3 regions of the Pantoea jilinensis genome follow, and region 3 is predicted to be linked to each of the others. Evidence: riboswitches for the same ligand, from Rfam matches in the RefSeq annotation. Region 3 holds a riboswitch; each other region holds the start of a gene.
What was found. Region 3 has a riboswitch for thiamine pyrophosphate ahead of thiB (thiamine ABC transporter substrate binding subunit). Riboswitches for the same ligand answer to the same signal wherever they lie in the genome.
Positions count from the first base shown of each region.

Region 1: another riboswitch for thiamine pyrophosphate. It lies ahead of KTJ90_RS21105 (FAD-dependent oxidoreductase); the one in region 3 lies ahead of thiB (thiamine ABC transporter substrate binding subunit).
Region 2: another riboswitch for thiamine pyrophosphate. It lies ahead of thiC (phosphomethylpyrimidine synthase ThiC); the one in region 3 lies ahead of thiB (thiamine ABC transporter substrate binding subunit).

Region 1 is NZ_CP077748.1:349,936-353,142, forward strand. Features, by position in the region: gene KTJ90_RS21090 (HesA/MoeB/ThiF family protein) at 1-123, opposite strand, end outside; gene KTJ90_RS21095 (thiazole synthase) at 133-888, opposite strand; gene thiS (sulfur carrier protein ThiS) at 891-1,088, opposite strand; gene KTJ90_RS21105 (FAD-dependent oxidoreductase) at 1,072-2,016, opposite strand; TPP riboswitch at 2,148-2,267, opposite strand; gene KTJ90_RS21110 (ArsR/SmtB family transcription factor) at 2,409-2,723, opposite strand; gene KTJ90_RS21115 (alkene reductase) at 2,740-3,207, opposite strand, start outside.
Region 2 is NZ_CP077746.1:3,831,977-3,835,183, reverse strand. Features, by position in the region: gene thiC (phosphomethylpyrimidine synthase ThiC) at 1-1,143, opposite strand, end outside; TPP riboswitch at 1,231-1,331, opposite strand; gene KTJ90_RS18050 (Rsd/AlgQ family anti-sigma factor) at 1,485-1,991, opposite strand; gene nudC (NAD(+) diphosphatase) at 2,081-2,851, shown strand; gene hemE (uroporphyrinogen decarboxylase) at 2,892-3,207, shown strand, end outside.
Region 3 is NZ_CP077746.1:3,390,853-3,394,059, reverse strand. Features, by position in the region: gene thiB (thiamine ABC transporter substrate binding subunit) at 1-965, opposite strand, end outside; gene thiP (thiamine/thiamine pyrophosphate ABC transporter permease ThiP) at 1-3, opposite strand, end outside; TPP riboswitch at 1,012-1,114, opposite strand; gene sgrR (HTH-type transcriptional regulator SgrR) at 1,150-2,811, opposite strand; gene KTJ90_RS16035 (MFS transporter) at 3,065-3,207, shown strand, end outside.

The DNA.
Region 1 (3,207 bases), on a different replicon from region 3:
TAACGGCAGCAGGGTGGCGCTGAGGCCGCCCGCGCCCACCACCAGCACGCTTGCCCTGGCCAGCCGCTGCTGCCCCGCTTCGCCAATTTCAGGCAACATGGTCTGTCGCTGATAACGCGCCATTGTCTCTCCTCAGAACTCTGCCAGACCAAAAATGGGCGTAGAGGCAGAGGCCATATCACGCTGCTCCATCAGGCCCGCCTGGAATCCCTGATGTCCACCATAAATCGCAGCAGCAAACGCACCGGCCATCCGCACCGGATCGCCTGCTTTTGCCACCGCTGTGTTGAGCAGCACACCGTCGAAACCCATCTCCATAGCCTGCGCCGCCTGACCGGGTGAGCCGATACCTGCGTCGATAATCAGCGGCACATCTTTAAACCACGCACGCATCGTGCGCAGCCCTTCGATATTGCGCAGCCCCTGACCGGAGCCAATTGGCGCGCCCCAGGGCATCAGCACTTCGCAACCCGCTTCCAGCAATTTTTCACCGACAATCAGATCTTCGGTGGTATAGGGAAAAACCTGGAAACCGTCAGCACAGAGGATGCGGGCGGCTTCAACCAGTGCAAAAGGATCGGGTTGCAGCGTGTCAGCATGGCCGATCACTTCCAGTTTGATCCATGGCGTGTCGAACAGTTCACGCGCCATTTGCGCCGTTGTCACGGCTTCTTTTACCGTGTGGCAACCGGCTGTATTCGGCAGAATGCGCTTGTTGAGCTGTTGCAGTAGCGTGCGGAAGGCACCCCCTTCGCTGCCCTCCCGTCGAAGGCTGACAGTAATGATTTCTGCACCTGAGGCGTCGATCGCCTGCTGCAGAATGTCGGGAGACGGATAGCCAGCAGTACCCAGAAGAAAGCGGGATTGCGGCGCAAATTGATAGAACATCATTAACCTCCCTGCATTGGTGACAGGATTTCCAGCTGATTACCCGCCTCAAGTTGCTGGCTGGCATACCGGCTTCGCGGCACAAACTCACCGTTCAGCGCGGCGGCGACGGAGCGCGGGTCGATCTGCTGCTCCTGCAGCAGTTCCGCCAGCGTGCCTGCATCGGTTTCAATCGTGCGTCCATTAAGTTGAACTCGCATGAGTCATCTCCTGAGTCAGTTGCAGCATGAGGTTTTCAGCCATGATCGGAGCCAGCAAAAAGCCATGGCGATACAGCCCATTGAGCGAAAAACGGCCATTCTCAAAACGAACCTCCGGCAGGTTCTGTTGATAGGCAGGGCGCAGGCCGGTGCCGCTCTCCACAATCCGCGCTTCAGCCAGCGCCGGATGCAGACTGTAAGCGGCGCTTAGCAACTCCATCATGGCTCTGGCGCTAATCGGACTGCTGTCGTGACTTTCGACCATGGTGGCACCCAGCATGAAGTGCCCTTCTGCTCGGGGCACCAGATAGCAGGGAAAGCGAGGATGCAGCAGCCGGACAGGACGGGAGAGCTGAACGTCATGCGTCTGGAGGATCAGCATTTCACCCCGTACGGCGCGCAGCGCGGGCTGCTGATCCGCGGCGTGAATGCCACGGCAGTCAATGATGGTGCCGGTGGGTTCACCACTGTGTAAGGGCACGCCAGCCTGTTGTAATTTGTCACGCAGTTGCTGCAACGCGCGGCGGGGATCGAGATGCGCCTCCGCCGCAAAATACAGACCACGGGCAAAGCGATTTTCCAGCGCCGGTTCGATATCACCCGGTACGACCCACTCATGTTTTTCCGTCATGCTGGCGAAGCGCGTCAGTTCGCGGCTATCACGCGGCGGCGCAACCACCAGCGTACCCTGCTGTTCCACGCCATCAACACGTTGCGACCACCAGCCTGCAGCGTGCTGGCCCCAATCGATCACCTGCTGAGGCGCGCTTTCCGCTTCGCACCAGGGCGCGAGCATGCCACCCGCCCAGTGTGAGGCGGCACGACAGTCAGGCTGCGTAATGATTTCGACGGTTTCGCCCCGCTCCATCAGCAGTGTGGCGACGCACAGCCCGGCCACGCCACTGCCAAGCACCGACCAGCGGCTCATGATGTCCACCGGCGAGGAAGAAAGAGATTCTGGATGAGATATTTCACTTTGGCCTCGTTATACGTTAACGAAGACCCGTGATACGGAGGGAAAAGGCAGAGGCGTCGTGCATGCGCCCCTGCGGCAAGTATCTGATGCGATACCCGTCTTCCTACGCCAGTATCAACTGGGTCAGGTTCTAAGGGTCGCTAAGCCGCGCGATGCGCTATTAGCCTCTCAGTCTCTCTGGCGAGACTCCCCTGACGGGTTTAGTTGTAAGTGAAGCGGGCAGCTTCGTCAAGCGCGCAAAGGATGGCTGCTAAGAATTTTAGGGGACAGGCAAGGTTTTGCGCCAGAGTCAAATGCAATGCGTTAGCAGTAGGCAATGAGAGGGTGTTTAAACTGCAGTCGCCTTACAGCGCCTGCAGTGATTGTGTCAGCACGTCGGTGATTTCACGAATACGCGGTTCAGCACGACGATAATAGGTCCATTTGCCCACTTTGCTGGCTTCGACCAGCCCGGCACTGTGAAGTGCTTTCAGGCATAACGACGTGGCGGGCTGTGATAAGCCCGCCTTGTCCTGTATGAGGCTGGCACAGACGCCATACTGATCGAAGGGATAGAGCTGGGTATAGCCCGCAAACGCTTCTTCAGGATGCTTAAGCCACTTCAGCACTGCCACTCGGGTTGGATTGGACAGTAACTTCAGGGCATTTTCGGGGGACATGCCGCCTCACAGAGTATCAGGATTGAAAAACAGGATAGTCAGTATAACCCTTCTCCGTGCCGCCATACAGAGAGGCGTGGTCGACCTCATTCAGCGGATGACCTGATTTAATGCGTGCAGGCAAATCAGGATTAGCGATAAATGAACGACCAAAACCAAACAGATCGCCCCAGCCTTTTTCCAGTACATGCTGCGCTTTTTCAGCCGTGTAACGACCGGAATAGATGATCGGAGAGCTGAATGTTTCCCGCAGCGCAACGCGGAAACTTTCAGGCATGTCCGGGCTATTATCCCAGTCCGCTTCGGCAATGGAGAGATAACCGACTTCAAGTTCATTCAACAGTTTAGCGGCACGGATGTAGGTGGCATGGGGATCGCTTTCAACCAGACCGAGATAAACGCGCTCTTCGTCAGTACTCGAAAACAGAGGGGCAAACCGAACGCCCACGCGATGGCTGCCAAAGACCGAGCTGACGGCCTCAAC
Region 2 (3,207 bases), 440 kb from region 3:
ACAGATCTCACGGAAGTGCTGATAGAGGAAACTCTCCTGATGATGGGACAGGCACCACTTCGCCATGATCGATCCGCCCCGCGAGACGATGCCGGTCAGACGTTTCGCCGTCATCGGGACATAACGCAGTAGCACGCCCGCGTGGATAGTGAAGTAATCGACGCCCTGTTCCGCCTGTTCAAGCAGCGTGTCCCGGAATATTTCCCAGTTCAGCGCCTCCGCCACGCCATTCACTTTTTCCAGCGCCTGATAGATCGGCACCGTACCAATAGGCACCGGGCTGTTGCGCAAAATCCATTCGCGCGTTTCATGAATATAACGACCGGTAGAGAGATCCATCACCGTATCGGCACCCCAGCGAGTTGACCAGACCAGCTTTTCCACTTCTTCTTCAATGGAAGAGGTCACCGCCGAATTACCGATGTTGGCGTTAACCTTAACCAGAAAGTTGCGGCCTATGATCATGGGCTCTGATTCAGGGTGATTGATATTCGCCGGGATGATAGCGCGTCCGGCAGCAACTTCCTGACGCACAAACTCGGGGGTGATGCGGGCGGGCAGATGCGCACCAAAGCTGTGACCCGGATGCTGTTGCAGCAGCACCTCACTGCGGATTCGCTCGCGCCCCATGTTTTCGCGCAGAGCGATAAACTCCATCTCCGGGGTGATGATCCCCTGGCGGGCATAGTGCAGCTGCGTGACGCGGCGCCCGGCACGGGCACGGCGCGGTGTCGGAAGGTGATCGAAGCGCAGATGATCCAGCCCCTCATCAGCCAGTCGCTGTTGGGTATAGCCTGAGCTGTTCTGTTCAAGAAGTTCGCTGTCGCCGCGTTCAGTAATCCAGCGCGCGCGCAGCTTTTCCAGGCCACGATGCACATCAATCTCTGCCGCGGGATCACCATAAGCGCCTGCCGTGTCATAGACCGGCACCGCTTCATTTTGCTCATAGAGAGGCTGTTCTTTGCTACCGCCAGTGTGGGTCGGGCTCAGGGTAATTTCACGCATGGGTACGCGAATATCCTCCCGGCTGCCGGTAATCCAGATGCGACGGGACTGGGGAAAGGCACTGCCGCTTTGCAGAGAATCGATAAATTCCTGCGCCTGGGCACGCTGTTCACGACGGGTCATTTTTGGGTCAGACATAGCAATCTTCCTGTTAAGAGGGAACGATGCTTGTCCGGAGTTCGGAAGGAGTAACCGTATAGACAGCGTAAGCGTGCTGACATACAGAGAATATTTACTCTTGTTCCCTTCGCAGGTTCTAACCTGATCAGGTTCCGCGGATCCCGAATTAACGGTCTCAGCCCAACTGGGCACTCCGACAAGAAGCTACTTTTTGCACTGGCGTCCTGTAACAGACTCCGGCGTAAAAAGCTTAAATTTCAAAGCACAAATAAAAAAGGTTCATTGGAAAGCGCTCCGCAGAACCTGTTTAGCATAAAAGGGCTGGAAGATAATCTCAACCCCTTTCCCGACGGCGATAATCAGGCCGGGCGGGCGATTTGGCTGTCATTCGCCACTGGCGGGGGGACGAGCTTGTTGTCCCATGCCAGCTGAATCAGCTTATCTTCAAGTGTAAACCGGGCTTCCAGCACTTCGCCCACTTCGGACAACGCCTGCTGGAAGGTCATGCAGTTTTCGTCATCAATCGCCTGCTGAAGGTGGCCGTCATAGAGCTGCATCAGACGTTCCGTATTGGCTTCCAGCGGGGGATAGATCTGCGCGGCAGCGATCATCGGGCTGTCGCCACTCATTTCACTGATCACGCGTTCATAGATACTGAAGTGACCCGCAGAAAGATAATCGACCAGGCCATGACAAAAGTTGTCGAGCGCCTGTTCATCCAGACGCGTCAGCGCCTCTTTATTAGGTTTAAGACCCACCAGGTGATAATAGGTCACCAGTAGCTGACGACGGGCTTCAAGCCACGAATCGACCAGTTCATTACTGCCACCTACGCGTTCAGCCAGGACGTCTAACTGGTTAAGCATATCTAACTCCATGTGAGTTATAGTTGTTTATCTACACACTTAACATCAGGGCTTCAGCGTGCGATTTGACGCTAAGGATGACGAAATAAATGCAATGCGAAATCTCAAGCGTAGACGCTGGATGGTGGATTGTCAGCCATGAACAGAAAATTTGGTTGCCACAAGGTGATTTACCCCACGGAAACGCCGAAAAATTTGGTTTAACTGGCAGTAAGGCCCGGACCATCGGTGAGTGGCAGGGCGAAAAAGTCTGGCTGATTTGTGAACCGCGTTCTGCCGATATGTTCTCAGTCCGTCAGCTAATCGATCAGGATGCAGCGCTGTTTCAGCTGGTGGGTCGCGGTGTTCAGCTGGCGGAATTCTACCGTTCTCATCGCTGGTGCGGCTATTGCGGCCATGAAATGCATCACAGCAAACATGAATTTGCCTGTCTCTGCAGCCATTGCCGCGAGCGTTACTATCCGCAGATTGCACCCTGCATTATTGTGGCGATCCGTCGCGGCGATGAAATCCTGCTGGCGAACCATGCCCGCCATCGCAATAAGGTCTATACCGTGCTGGCGGGGTTTGTCGAAGTCGGTGAGACACTGGAGCAGGCCGTGGCCCGTGAAGTGATGGAAGAGAGCAATATCCGCGTCAAAAATGTCCGTTACGTGACCTCCCAGCCGTGGCCCTTCCCGCAATCGCTGATGACAGCATTTATGGCAGAGTATGACAGCGGCGATCTGCAACACGACGGCAAAGAACTGCTGGATGCGGCCTGGTTCCGTTTTGATGACCTGCCGTTGCTGCCACCTCCCGGCACCGTGGCGCGTCGTCTGATTGAAGATACTGTCGCCCTGTGCCGCGCCGAAGCGTGAAAGTGCTACACTACACGCCTGTTATTGAGAGAGTGTTGAGATGAGTGAACTGAAGAACGATCGTTATTTGCGTGCCCTGTTACGCCAGCCAGTTGATGTCACGCCGGTATGGATGATGCGACAAGCCGGTCGCTATTTGCCGGAGTACAAAGCGACACGCGCCCAGGCGGGTGACTTTATGTCGCTATGCAAAAACGCCGAGCTGGCCTGCGAAGTCACCCTGCAGCCGCTGCGCCGTTATCCGCTGGATGCCGCTATCCTCTTCAGTGACATCCTGACCATTCCTGATGCGATGGGACTGGGTCTCTACTTTGAAACCGGCGAAGGCCCGCGTTTCTCTAACCCTGTGACCTGTC
Region 3 (3,207 bases):
CACTGGCTAATCCAGCCTGAACGCTGGCTGGCCACCTCTTCCGGTGAGAACTGCAGAGCGGTGGAAGGCACGTTGAGCGCCGCGAAACCTGCTGGCAGCGGCGTATCAATCACCGGATACATCCAGTTGCCGGTGGGGATGGTGCGCTGGAAGTCAGGTGAGACCATAAACTTCATAAACTGCTGTGCCAGCGCCGGCTGTTTGCTGCTGGCTAGCTGCGCGGCAACTTCGACCTGCAGATAATGACCCTCTGCAAAGGGTGCAGCGGCGTAATTCTCTTTCTTCTCTTCGATGATGTGGTAAGCCGGAGAGGTGGTGTAGCTCAGCACCAGATCGCCTTCGCCCTTGAGGAACAGGCCATAGGCTTCACTCCAGCCTTTGGTGACCGTCACGGTTTTCTGCGCCAGCTTTTGCCACGCCTGCGGAGCCTGATCGCCATAGACTTTCTGCATCCAGAGCAGCAGACCTAAGCCGGGCGTGCTGGTTCGGGGATCTTCGTAGATCACCCGCCACTTCTCCGGGCTGTCGACCAGCTCTTTCAGGCTTTTTGGCGGATTTTTCAGCCGGGTTTTGTCATAGACAAACGCGAAGTAGCCATAATCGAACGGCACGAAGGTGGTGTTGTGCCAGCCATCGGGCAGTTTTAATGTCGATGTGTCGACCTGACTTTCGGCAAACAGACCTGTTTTCTGCGCGGCCTGCACCAGATTGTTATCCAGCCCCAGCACCACATCGGCTTTACTGTTTTTGCCTTCCATCCGCACGCGGTTCAGCAGCGACACGCCATCTTCCAGCGTGACGAATTTCAGCTCGCAGTCGCACTGTGCTTCAAAGGCTTTTTTAACCGCCGGGCCAGGGCCCCAGTCGGCGGAGAAGGAGTCGTAGGTGTAGACCGTGAGAACCGGCTTAGCCGCCAGAACGGGGGCGGAGAGTAACAGCAGCACCGGCAGAACTTTGTTTAACACTTTGCGCTCCTTCAGGAGAATAGGGGATGAGTCGCAAAGGATCTGAGCACAGAGGCCTCTCAAATCCCTACGTCGGTATTAACCGAATCAGGTTCGACGGGTCTCTCTCAGCGGCTTGCTTGTGGCAGGCCGCACCCCGTTGAGAACGTCACATTCTAGTCATTTCAGCGCCGGGGCGAAAGCGTCACAGCGCGGGTGGGGCGAACCAGGCCGATTTAAAATCAAACCAGCCCAGCGTATTCATCCGGACGCCGCGCATACTGCGCTGCCCTTCAAGCAACAGCCAGTGATGAAACAGCGGATGCAGGCCGGCTTCGTCGACCAGCTGTTTGCTCCATTCGGCCAGCGGCAGCGCTTTCTCGCGCCAGCGGGCCGCATCGCCGTGCCAGTCGATAGCAAGGCAGTGATGCAGCAGCGGGATCTCATAAAGCTGTGCGAACAGCGAATAATTCAGCGGCAGGGTAAAGTTCACGCTTCCCAACCAGATATCACTCTCCGTTTCGCCCTGATACCAGCTTTCGTAGCTGATCTCACGGGTCTCCAGCGTGACGCCATGCTCTGCCAGCAGCGGACGTAGCGCATTCGCGATGCCTTCATGCTCCACGTGCTGGCTGTACCAGGTCAGCGTCAGATGGGTTAAGTCGGGCGGTTTTTCTACTGGCGTCAGGTCACGGCGATGATGCCAGCGTGGCAGCAGACCATACGCCGGAAACCAGTAGCGCTGATAGCCGACACCAGCGTGATTGAGCAGGGCGATGGGGTTAAACAGGTAGCTGACCCAGCGCCGGACCGCTTCGTTTCGACCCTGCTCTGAACGCTGGTCGAACAAAAGATAGTAGCAGCCTTCTTCAAGGCGGCTCTCCTCCTGAACTTCATCGGTGCTGTCGCCCTGCAGACGGACACCCGCATAGACCAGCTCATCGCTGATGTCGGGCAGTACCCAGATAGAGACATCATCAATCAGCGCGCGAAAACCGAAGTAGTCATCAAACGCTTCGATCTTCAGCTGGCTCTCCTGATTGCGGATCACCCGGTAAGGACCGGTGCCAACTGGCTGGCGAGCAAAGTCGTGCAGCGTCGGCCATTCGCGCGGCAGGATCATCGCACTGACGCTGCCCAGCAGCCAGGGCAAGCCCTCGTCGGGCTGGCTTAAACGGATATCCAGCGTCCAGGGGGCAGGTGAGTCGATTTGCGCAATATGGGAAAAGAGCGGATGGGGGCGCTGACGCTCCAGCGTGGCGAGCACATCCTCCATCTCCAGTTCTCTGCCGTGATGGAAGCGAATCGCCGGACGCAGGAAGAAGCGCCAGTGAAGTGGAGACGTCTGCTGCCAGTGGTGCGCAATATCGGGTTCGATTTCCCCGTTTTCCTCATTTATCCGCGTCAGACCGTTGAAAATCTGTCGGGCAATGTGGGTTTCCGAGCGCCGCAGCGGCGAGCCGGGCAAAAGGTTGAGCAGCGGACGATAGTAGAGCACCCGCAGGATATGCTTGCCCTGCCGGAAACTGCGCCCCAGGTGCGCGCTGATCATCTGCCGCACCTGGTTTTTATCGCCTACCAGCTGGACCAGCTGATCGATGCGATCCTGTTCCAGCAAATCCTCGGCACGCTGCTGCTGCAGGGCCAGGCCCGTGTAGCAGAAGATAAGCTGCGATCGCTTGCCGCGTCCGGCTTCAGCCTGCCAGGTCAGCCAGCCTGCGGCCTGCATCCGGTTGAGCAGATTGCGCATATGGCGGCGCGAGCAGTGCAGCAGATCAGCCAGTTCGCTGAGCGTAATCTCCTGCGTCTGGCCCTGACAGCTCTGCCACAGGCGGATGAACTGCTGCTTCAGACGTGATGAGGACATAAAAGGGGAACTCCCTGTGAAAAGCGCTCTGTTTTTCCTGCCCCATTTTAAGAGCAAACTTTACGCTATGGGAAGAGCGGGAGGCATTCAGCAGTGAATGGCGTTCGACCCTCACTTCGCTGTTCAGCGGAGTGCTTTTCTGAGTAGGGTGCATTTACACCGCCAGCAGATGATCTCTGCTGGCTTTTTTCATGTTGCGCGGTATCGTCTACCCTTCTTTTTTCCCCTCTGTTTGTTCTGTAAGGGATTTCGAATGAAATCGCTGTTATCGCGGCAGCGCCGCATCAACCCGGTTTACCTCGCTTTTATGGTCGCCTCGTTCATGCTGGGCATCGCGGGTGCTCTGCAGGCACCGACGCTCAGCCTGTTTCTGACGCGCGAGGTACAGGCGCGGCC